Desulfatibacillum aliphaticivorans DSM 15576: one gene and its partner. Each later gene encodes a partner of the first gene's protein in a complex. Links are inferred from orthologs where the notes say so. Each region holds a gene or a part of one and is shown on either strand. Other genes may lie near its edges.

The links. The genes of interacting proteins can lie anywhere in the genome.
Region 2: the proteins of G491_RS0111980 (region 1) and G491_RS0107785 are in contact, whole or in part, in a crystal structure (PDB 5UE9), measured with the Lactococcus lactis proteins. The link is inferred for Desulfatibacillum aliphaticivorans DSM 15576 from one-to-one orthologs. Residues at the interface, in WP_023189152.1 of Lactococcus lactis: Leu4, Gln5, Ala47, Ser48, Met49, Leu50, Leu51, Arg52, Arg53, Met95, Leu98, Arg223, Met224, Ala225, Cys226, Ile228, Gly229, Ala230, Cys231, Tyr232, Ala233, Val235, Glu236, His237, Asn243, His244, Ala245, Lys247, Glu250; in WP_025017116.1 of Lactococcus lactis: Gly25, Phe27, Phe29, Glu32, Tyr33, Lys35, Tyr36, Lys48, Phe56, Thr60, Pro61, Arg62, Val63, Ala64, Glu65, Thr66, Ala67, Ser68, Gly69, Met70, Ile74, Gln77, Pro223, Glu251, Phe274, Ala275, Pro277, Phe278.

Annotation. Positions count from the first base shown.
Region 1 is NZ_AUCT01000011.1:11,407-15,781, forward strand. The notes cover bases 845-3,705. They hold G491_RS0111980 (dihydroorotate dehydrogenase electron transfer subunit), read left to right. Parts: upstream 845-1,805; coding sequence 1,806-2,606; downstream 2,607-3,705. Other genes in these bases: rfaE2 (D-glycero-beta-D-manno-heptose 1-phosphate adenylyltransferase), read left to right, coding at 845-950; pgeF (peptidoglycan editing factor PgeF), read left to right, coding at 955-1,734; G491_RS0111985 (HPr family phosphocarrier protein), read left to right, coding at 3,422-3,694. Also shown: G491_RS0111965 (carbon-nitrogen family hydrolase), read left to right, coding at 1-502; more of rfaE2, read left to right, coding at 474-844; ptsP (phosphoenolpyruvate--protein phosphotransferase), read left to right, coding at 3,776-4,375.
Region 2 is NZ_AUCT01000007.1:67,054-71,524, reverse strand. What follows is about bases 644-3,600. They hold G491_RS0107785 (dihydroorotate dehydrogenase), read left to right. Parts: upstream 644-1,640; coding sequence 1,641-2,561; downstream 2,562-3,600. Other genes in these bases: G491_RS29885 (GNAT family N-acetyltransferase), read left to right, coding at 3,217-3,600; G491_RS0107780 (nitroreductase family protein), read left to right, coding at 2,604-3,212; G491_RS0107790 (MBL fold metallo-hydrolase), read left to right, coding at 773-1,636. Outside these bases: G491_RS0107800 (DUF805 domain-containing protein), read right to left, coding at 1-268; more of G491_RS29885, read left to right, coding at 3,601-3,705; G491_RS0107770 (tetratricopeptide repeat protein), read right to left, coding at 3,702-4,349.

The sequences.
Region 1 (4,375 bases):
CGAAAAAGGAAGCGTGCAGGCTGAATATCGCAAGGTGCACCGGTTCACTCCGGCGGGCGAAGGCGAGTTTGAGCCGGGCGCCCGGTCCGTGCTGGCGGCCGCTCCCTGGGGAAAAACCGGTCTGCTCACCTGTTACGACCTGCGTTTTCCCGAACAAAGCCGGGCTCTGGTCCTGGCAGGGGCGATCGTGCTGATCGTCTCCGCCCAATGGCCCGCCGTGAGAATCAGGCATTGGGACGTGCTGCTGCAAGCCCGGGCCGTGGAAAACCAGGCCTTTGTCATCGCCTGCAACCGGTGCGGCAAGGATCCGGAGCTTGTTTACGGAGGCCGGTCCGCCGTCATTTCCCCGTGGGGCGAGGTTATAGCCGGCGCCGGAGGCGGGGAGACTTTGCTGACGGCCGCCCTTAACCTGGATGAAGTGAAGGACTTTCGCACCAGAATCCCCTGCCTGGAACATCGAATTCCGGAGGCTTATGATCTCGAAAATATTGTCGAAAAATGAACTGATTAAAGCTGTTGAAAAAGCCAAGGCGAAAAACAAAACCGTGGTCTTCACCAACGGATGCTTTGACATCCTCCACGTGGGCCACGTGCGCTATCTGGCCGAGGCCAAAAGCCAGGGCGACGTCCTGGTTCTGGGCCTGAATTCGGATCGGTCCGTGCGGGAAATCAAAGGCCCCAAACGCCCTATTGTTCCCGAAGCGGAACGCGCCGAGGTTTTAGCCGCCCTGGAGTCCATTGATTTTATATCCCTGTTTGACGAGCCGGACCCGCTGGATCTCATCCTGGCCGTCATGCCCCAGGTTTTGGTCAAGGGCGCGGACTGGCCCGAAGACCAGATCATCGGCGCCAGGGAGGTCAAAGAGGCTGGAGGCAAAGTCGTGAGGGTGGATCTGGCGGAAGGCGCTTCCACCACTAATATCATCCAAAAAATATTGGATCAGGGGTAGGGCCATGCTGGAACCGGGAAAAAACGGAACCCAACTGGTGCGCACTCCGGGGCTGAGCCGCTTTGACGAGATTGATCACGGTTTTTTTTCCAGGCACGGAGGAGTCAGCCAGGGGGAATTGGCCTCCCTGAACATCGGAACCGCGGTGAACGACGATCCGGACCTTGTGGCGAAAAACAGGCTGGCCATTGCCCGGGCCATGGGCGCCGATCGCCTGGCTTTCGTCAAGCAGGTGCACGGCAAGGAGGTGGTCGTCTTAGACTCGAAGCCGGATCCAAGCTCGGACCCGCTTTGGCAGACGAACCTGGAGGCCGACGCCATAGTCACCAACCTGCCCGGCGTGTTTTGCGCCATCGCCGTGGCCGATTGCCAGCCCATATTGCTTTACGATCCCGAAAAAAAGGCGGTGGGCGCAGTGCATAGCGGGTGGCGGGGCAGCTTGCAGAATATTGCGGCTCACGCCGTGGAAGCCATGGTCCAAGCCTTTGGATGCAACCCTGCCGGCATGATCGCCGCCATCGGCCCTTCCCTGGGCGCCTGTTGCGCGGAGTTCATCCATTATAGAACGGAAATTCCCGAGGAATTCTGGAAGTACAAAGACGAAAAGGACCATTTTGACTTTTGGGCCGTCACCCGCGACCAACTGACGGCGGCGGGACTGGAAGGCCGAAACATCGACTGCGCAAACATCTGCACCAAATGCACGCCGGAGCATTTTTTCTCGTACAGGGCGAGCCATGCATCGGGCCGCTTCGCCGGAGTCATAGGACTCAAGCCCGCGTAAAAGAGTATCGACTTACAAACCGGGTTCTGCTAATCTTAAGGGGTTAATTCTACTTAACGGGAGAGCATGCCTTGAAATTATTCGACACAACCGCCCTGGTCCTGGAAAACAAGGAAATCCAGCCTGGATATTTTCGCATGGAACTGGCCGCCAATGACATCGCCTGCGCCTCGGCGCCCGGCCAGTTTGTGATGGTCAGCCCCGGCGACTCCATACAGCCATTGCTGCGCAGGCCCTTTTGCGTCCATGACGTGAAAGAAGGAGCCGACGCGAAATGGGTTCTGACCATCCTGTTTGTCGTGATCGGGGAAGGCACCCGAATTCTATCCCGGAAAACGCCCGGAGAGACAGTGCAGGTGCTGGGGCCTTTGGGCAAAGGATTCTCGTTGAATACGGACACGGAGGAATGCCTGCTTGTCGCCGGAGGCATTGGTACGGCCCCCATGGTGTTTTTGGCCAGGTATCTGGCCCAGGAGTTCAGCCCGGTTTCATGCAAGGTGCTGTTGGGCGCCAGGACGGCCAACGACGTGCTATGCCGGGACGTGTTCGAGCAGATCGGCCTGGAAGTGCAGGCAGCCACCGAAGACGGAGGCCTGGGCGCCAAGGGCTTGGTCACGGCCCTGCTGGACAAGGCCTTGGAGGGAGATGCAGCCAGGCAAATTTTCACCTGCGGCCCCATGCCCATGCTCAAGGCGGTCGCCGCCATGGCCAAGGAGCATAATACCCCCTGCCAGGTTTCCGTGGAAGCCGCCATGGCCTGCGGGATGGGCGCCTGCCTGGGGTGCGCCCTGCCTAAAAAGGAAGGCCAGGCCAAGCATCTGCACGCCTGCATGGACGGTCCGGTCCTGGACGCCAAGCTGTTGTGGAGTTGAATTGCATATGAATGAGATGGAGGACGCCCCCCTCTTCTCTGCTTCTCCCTGTGGCTGACGCCAAGTTGCGTTCAAACAACTGATTGTCTTCCGAATAAAATCCTTAAGGGCGCTGGGTCCCTGCTTACAGGGATGACGGCCATGGAGATAAGCCTGCAAAAAACCGACATTTTGTTGGGTTTCGCAAGCTCCATCCAACCTGCGCCGCACAAGTTTTAGAAGGTCGGATGGTTCTGCGTTAAGTTTTTCCTGCTTAATAGGCAGGCGAAAGAAATGCCGCTTCGCCTGGTTGAAGCCTGTGTCTTTGTTCGCAGGTTCATCCGACAGTTTTTTGAGGGCAATCTTAAGAAGTGAGTAAACAGAACTGTTCCAATGATGACGCCTTGATGCGCCGTCCGAACGCCCCTTTTTGGGCCCCAAAAAACAAATCAAGAACTCCGCCCTTGTTTCCGATTAAAAGAACTGATATCAGGCGTGGTTTTGCGGTTTCCGGTCCATGAACTTTTTCAAAAGGCGGGACCGGTTCGGTCGCGCCCCTGGATTACAGACGCAGGCGAGGGCGGCAGAGTCGCGAGGCGGGCGGCAAAGCTGGCCATATCCGGTTTGATTGACATATACCGAAGAGGGAAAACCGCCGGTTTGGATTGACACCCGGGAAAGAGCCCCTATTATTAAATGACATCCAGCCGATTGCCTCCAGGCTTGAACCCGATTTTCCGCCGTTTTTTTAGGGCGCCGCATGGTTTGACATGGGCACGGATCGGTGCTAATTTATTATGTTTTGAATGCCAATGAACCAGGAACGCAACGAGTCTATGCAGGAAGTTACGCTGATCATCAAAAACGAACTGGGCCTCCACGCCCGATGCGCAGCCATGGTGGCCAAGACGGCCTCCAAGGCCAAGGGCGCCGTGTTTTTAAGCGCCAGCGGAAACACTGCCGACGCCACTGACATTCTGGACATGCTCATGCTGGCGCCCCACGCCGCCCAAGGCATGGAAATTTCCATCGCCGTCCAGGAAGCCTCGGACGCGGAAATCCTGGAGGAACTGGCCGCACTGGTCGAGGACGGATTTGGAGAATATTAGGTCCGCAGAGCCCATGGCCCGACTCTGTCCCAGCGAGACCCCCCCGGGCCGAAAACAATGAATCGCCAAAAAACATTTACAATGCCTGAATCAGAAAAAAAACAAATAACGCTCCATGGCATTCCGGCCGCCCCTGGCATATGCATCGGCCAGGCTTATCTTGTGGGCACGAACTCAATGGAAGTCGTGCGCAAGTACCCTGTCCGGAAAGAGGATGTCACGGAAGAGTCCGCCCGCATGCGGCAGGCCGTTAAGAAATCCGAAACGGAAATCTCCCTGCTGATCAAAAAAATGCAGCAGGACAACTCCCAGCAGTCTTTTATCCTGGAGTCCCATCTTGCGGTCCTGAAGGACAAAATGTTTTTCGGCAGCACCATTGAGACCATTGAACAGCAGCAGGTGAACGCTGAGTGGGCCCTGAAAATCACCGTGGACCGCCTGACCCATAATTTCAACAAAATCGAGGACGAGTACCTCCGGGACCGGTCCAGCGATATATTTCACGTGTACGAACGCGTCATGCGCAACCTGGTGGGGAACGACGACAAAGGCATCGACACCATCCATAAGCGCGTGATCCTGGTGGCGCCCGACCTTTCCCCGGCGGAAGCCAGCCAGATCCGCGTGGAATGGGTCCAGGGATTCGTCACGGACCGGGGCGGCCGCACCTCCCATACGGGA
Region 2 (4,471 bases), on another replicon or contig:
TTCCAATAACCGGAACCAATCCGATGAGCAGCCACCATGCGGACTTGCCGATGTCGTGAATTCTGCGGAAACCCACCGCCAGGGAGGGAATGAAAACCGCCAGGCTGTAAAGGCCGCTCACCACCCCGGGCAAGCCGAGAATGTTTTCAATGATGCCCAGGCCGACCATGATAAGAAAATTGAACAGCACGAACATCCAGTATTCCTGGCGATGCGCGCGCCCGCTGAATCCAAAATAGTTCTTCAAAACTCCAACATACCAGTTCATTCACTCCTCCTTCACTCAGATTACGTGGTTTAGGTTGGTTCTGATCCAGGTGTAACTATATCATGTCTTACAAGATTTTATCCAATAATGGTCCAGTCCATGGTTTCCTCAGCGGCTGCGGCAATGGACTCCATGTCCTTGTCCCAAGGGCGTCTCATGCCGGCGCCTTTCACGTGAACGACGTCGCCTTTTCTTAGGATGCGCGTCAACGGCCGGTTTATATGTATGGATTAGGAAGCGTTGTTACAGGGAAAGATATACTAATTTTCCCAGGGGCATGCAAGAGGCATTTGGTGAAACACGGGATTTTAACCGGCCATAGTCCCGTTATTTGGAAATAAAACGAGCAATCGCTTGACTAGTTTTTCTCCCTGTTGCACATTCTTCATGGATTGAAGGGTATTGGAGTCACGCATAATACGCACCTGTTTTTACATTTCCATATAGAAAGGCCTGTTTATCATGATCATCACCCAAGCCGGACCGCTTGCAAAAGGGCTGCATATGATAGGTGAACCAGGAGCTCCGGTTTTTTTGCTGGAAGGGGAAAAACCCGTAATATTCGACGCGGGCTTTGCATGCATGGGGCCTCGTTACGTCCGGGAAATCAAGAAGATTTTAAACGGAAACCAGCCCGTCAAATTGTTCCTGACCCATTCCCATTTCGACCATTGCGGCGCCACGGGATATTTCGCCCAGGCCTATCCCGGGATAGAGATAGCTTGCTCGCCTTATGCGGAGTACGTTTTTACCAGACCGGGCGCCGTTCAGGTCATCAAGCAGTTGAGCGCGGTCGCGGAAAAAATGATGGCGGAGAATTCCGGCGAGGAACTGGATGCCGCCCCTTTCATGCCTTTTGAAGTGGGAAAGGTCCTCAAGGAGGGCGACGAGGTCAGGGTTTCCGACTCCCTGACGGTTCAGGTTCTGGAAACTCCGGGGCACACCAAGGACACCCTCAGCTATTATATCCCGGAAATCAAGGCGCTTATCGCCTCGGAAGCCGCGGGAATTCCCAATAAGGACGGCTACATCATTTGCGACATGCTCGTGGATTACGACATGTACCTGGATTCCCTCAAAAAGCTGGTGGCCCTGCCCGTGGAAGTCTTGGTGCTCGGCCACATTTTCGCCTATACGGGAGAGGACGCCGAACAATATCTCAAAAGAGTCATGGACCAATGCGAGGAATTCAAGAACTGGGTCTGGGATCTTCTCCAAGAGCATGATATGGATGAGAAAAAAGTTATGGCGGAAGTTCGGAAAAAAGAGTACGATGACGAACCTTTTCCAAAGCAGCCCGAACCTGCTTATTTGTTGAATCTGGAAGCCAGGATCAGGGCGGTGGCCAAAAAGATGACCAAGGAGTAGTTGGATGAGCGACAAGCCCGCATTAGGAGTGGAACTGGGCGGAGTATTTCTGGATAACCCTGTTATGACAGCCTCCGGCACCTTCGGGTACGCTACGGAGTTCGCCTCCCTCATGGATTTGAATCGCCTGGGCGGCGTCATTGTCAAAGGGTTGTCTCTGGAGCCTTCCCCCGGCAATCCTCCGCCCCGCGTGGTGGAGACTCCCTGCGGCATGCTTAACGCCATCGGTTTGGAAAACATGGGCATCGAGGCCTTTTTCCAGGACAAGCTCCCCGAACTCACCAAGCTGGCGCCGCCGCTGGTCTTGAACATCTACGGTAAAACCAGTGAAGAATACGAAAGACTGGCCGCCCGGATCGACAATGTGGAGGACGTGGCCGGCATAGAGGTGAACATCTCGTGCCCCAATGTTTCCGCCGGCGGCATCGCTTTCGGCGTGGATCCCATGATGGCCGCCCGGCTCGTGGGAAAGGTCCGGGCCAGAACGCGGAAGCCGGTCATTGTCAAGCTATCCCCCAATGTCACGGACGTGACCGCCATCGCCCGCGCCGTGGAGGACGCCGGCGCCGACGCCATATCCCTGATCAACACCCTGACCGGCATGGCCATCGATCTGGACGCCCGCAGGCCGGTTCTGGCCAATATTACGGGCGGGCTTTCCGGCCCGGCCATCAAGCCCGTGGCTCTGCGTATGGTCTGGCAGGTCGCCAAAGTGGTGAAAGTCCCGGTCATCGGAATAGGGGGGATCATGAACGCCAGGGACGCCCTGGAATTTCTTATGGCCGGAGCCTCGGCCATCCAGGTCGGGACCGCTAATTTTGTGGACCCCGCGTCTCCCGTTAAAATTCTCGAAGGCATTGAAGCCTATTTCATGGAAAATCAAATCAAGGACATTTCCGATTTTATCGGTTGCCTGGAAGTATAGTCTGTCATTTACAACTTATTTTAAGTGTTTGAGGAGGCGCCTATGCTTACCACCAAGGAAGCCATCCATCAAAGACGCAGCATCCGGCGGTTCAAGCGGGATTCCTTTCCCGAAGACGACCTCATGGAGATTCTGGACGCAGCGCGCCTGGCGCCTTCAGGATGCAACGCCCAGCCATGGAGATTCAAGATCGTCCGGGACGGCGAAACCAAGCTGCGTTTGGCCAAGGCTGCGTTCAACCAAATGTTTGTCGCCAATGCCCCCGTTATTGTCATGTGCTGCGCGGATGTGCGGGGATATCTGGACGGCTCCATGTCCGGGGTGCAGGATCTGGGAAAGATCACGGCCATTGAGGACCGGATTGCTAAAATCCTGGTTAAGAGAACCGGAGACATGGAATCCCTGCCCGTGGAGCAGATCGGCATACTGGTGGCCCTGAACGTGGCCATCGCCGTGGAGCATATGGTGCTGAGAGCCCTGGACTTCGGCCTGGGAACCTGTTGGGTCAGGCTGTTTGACGTCCCCATGATCAAGGAAATCTTTCATTGGGACGACAATCTCTTTCCCGTGGCCATGCTGCCCATCGGCTACCCGGATGAAGACCCCCAGCCCAGGCCGCGGCTGTCCCTCAAAGAACTGATTTTGGAGTGATTGTATGGAACATGTGGTGATTGCGACATACGTGGCTGGCGCCATAGGCCGCGTGGCCGAAATGCATGCCCGGTATTACAGCGAAAACTGGGGCTTCGGCCTATACTTTGAAGCCAAGGTCGCCAGCGATCTGTCCGAGTTTTTAAACCGGTTCGTCCCGGGCCGGGATTATTTTAAGGTGGCCCTCACCCACGGAAGGGTTCACGGATCCTTGGCCATAGATGCAATCAAGGCCGAAGAAGAAGGCGCTCACCTGAGATGGTTCATCACCTCGTCCGCTTTACGGGGCACGGGAGCCGGCAACCGCCTGCTGCAGGATTCAATCGATTTCTGTAAGCGTCAGGGATACCCGAGCATTTATCTCTGGACCTTCGAAGGCCTGGCCCTGGCCCGCCATCTTTACGAGAAATTCGGCTTTAAACTGGTGGAGGAGCACCCCGGCGACCAATGGGGAGTCCGGGTGAAAGAGCAAAAATTCGTGTTGCCCCTTTAGACGATTTTCGTCTGGCGTCGAAGCTGGTCCATCTTGCGGTTTAGAATTTCCTTCAAAGCCGGAGTGATAACCAGACGATCCATTTTCCCTAAACGGTAGCACTCCAGGGCCTCTTCGACCATGCCTTGGCTTTCATAACAATCCGCCAGCATGTTGTTCACCACAACGCTGTATGGATATAAACTGAGCGCTGTTTTTAAGATGCTGATTTCCTTGCCTTTCTCGCCATTTCTACGGGCGATTGACGAAGCCTTTATCAACAAACACATCAGATCGGTCCATTCCAGGCGGTTTTTGCCTTCCTTTATAACGGCCGACAGATGCTCTTCTTTCAGGCCGACAATTTGAGAGCGGATGTAAAACCGCATGCCCAGGCTTTGCCGGATCAAACGCCCCGTCCTGGATTCAACGCCTTTCATGAGCAGCATGTATTCAAAATAGCCGCGCTGAGCGCCGAAAAACAGATGAAGCGCCTGCCCCTGAAACAGCAAAAAACCGGCAAGGCCGGCTAAAAGGGTGGTTGGAAGCGGGGAGTAAGCCCCGGTTACACAAGAAAGCACAACCCCGGAAGCAATTCCCAAGACGGTAAATGCCAAACTGCGCACGCTCCAGTATTTGATAGTCATATGCCTGAAAAGAGTCATTTTACACGCCATATTCAAAAATAGTTCGATGCCAAACAATTTTTCCGTAAAAAAGCGCATATGAGGATGCGTTAAGAGGACGGTGCGGGGTGGGAGCGCCCCCAAAGAACAGGGCTTATTAC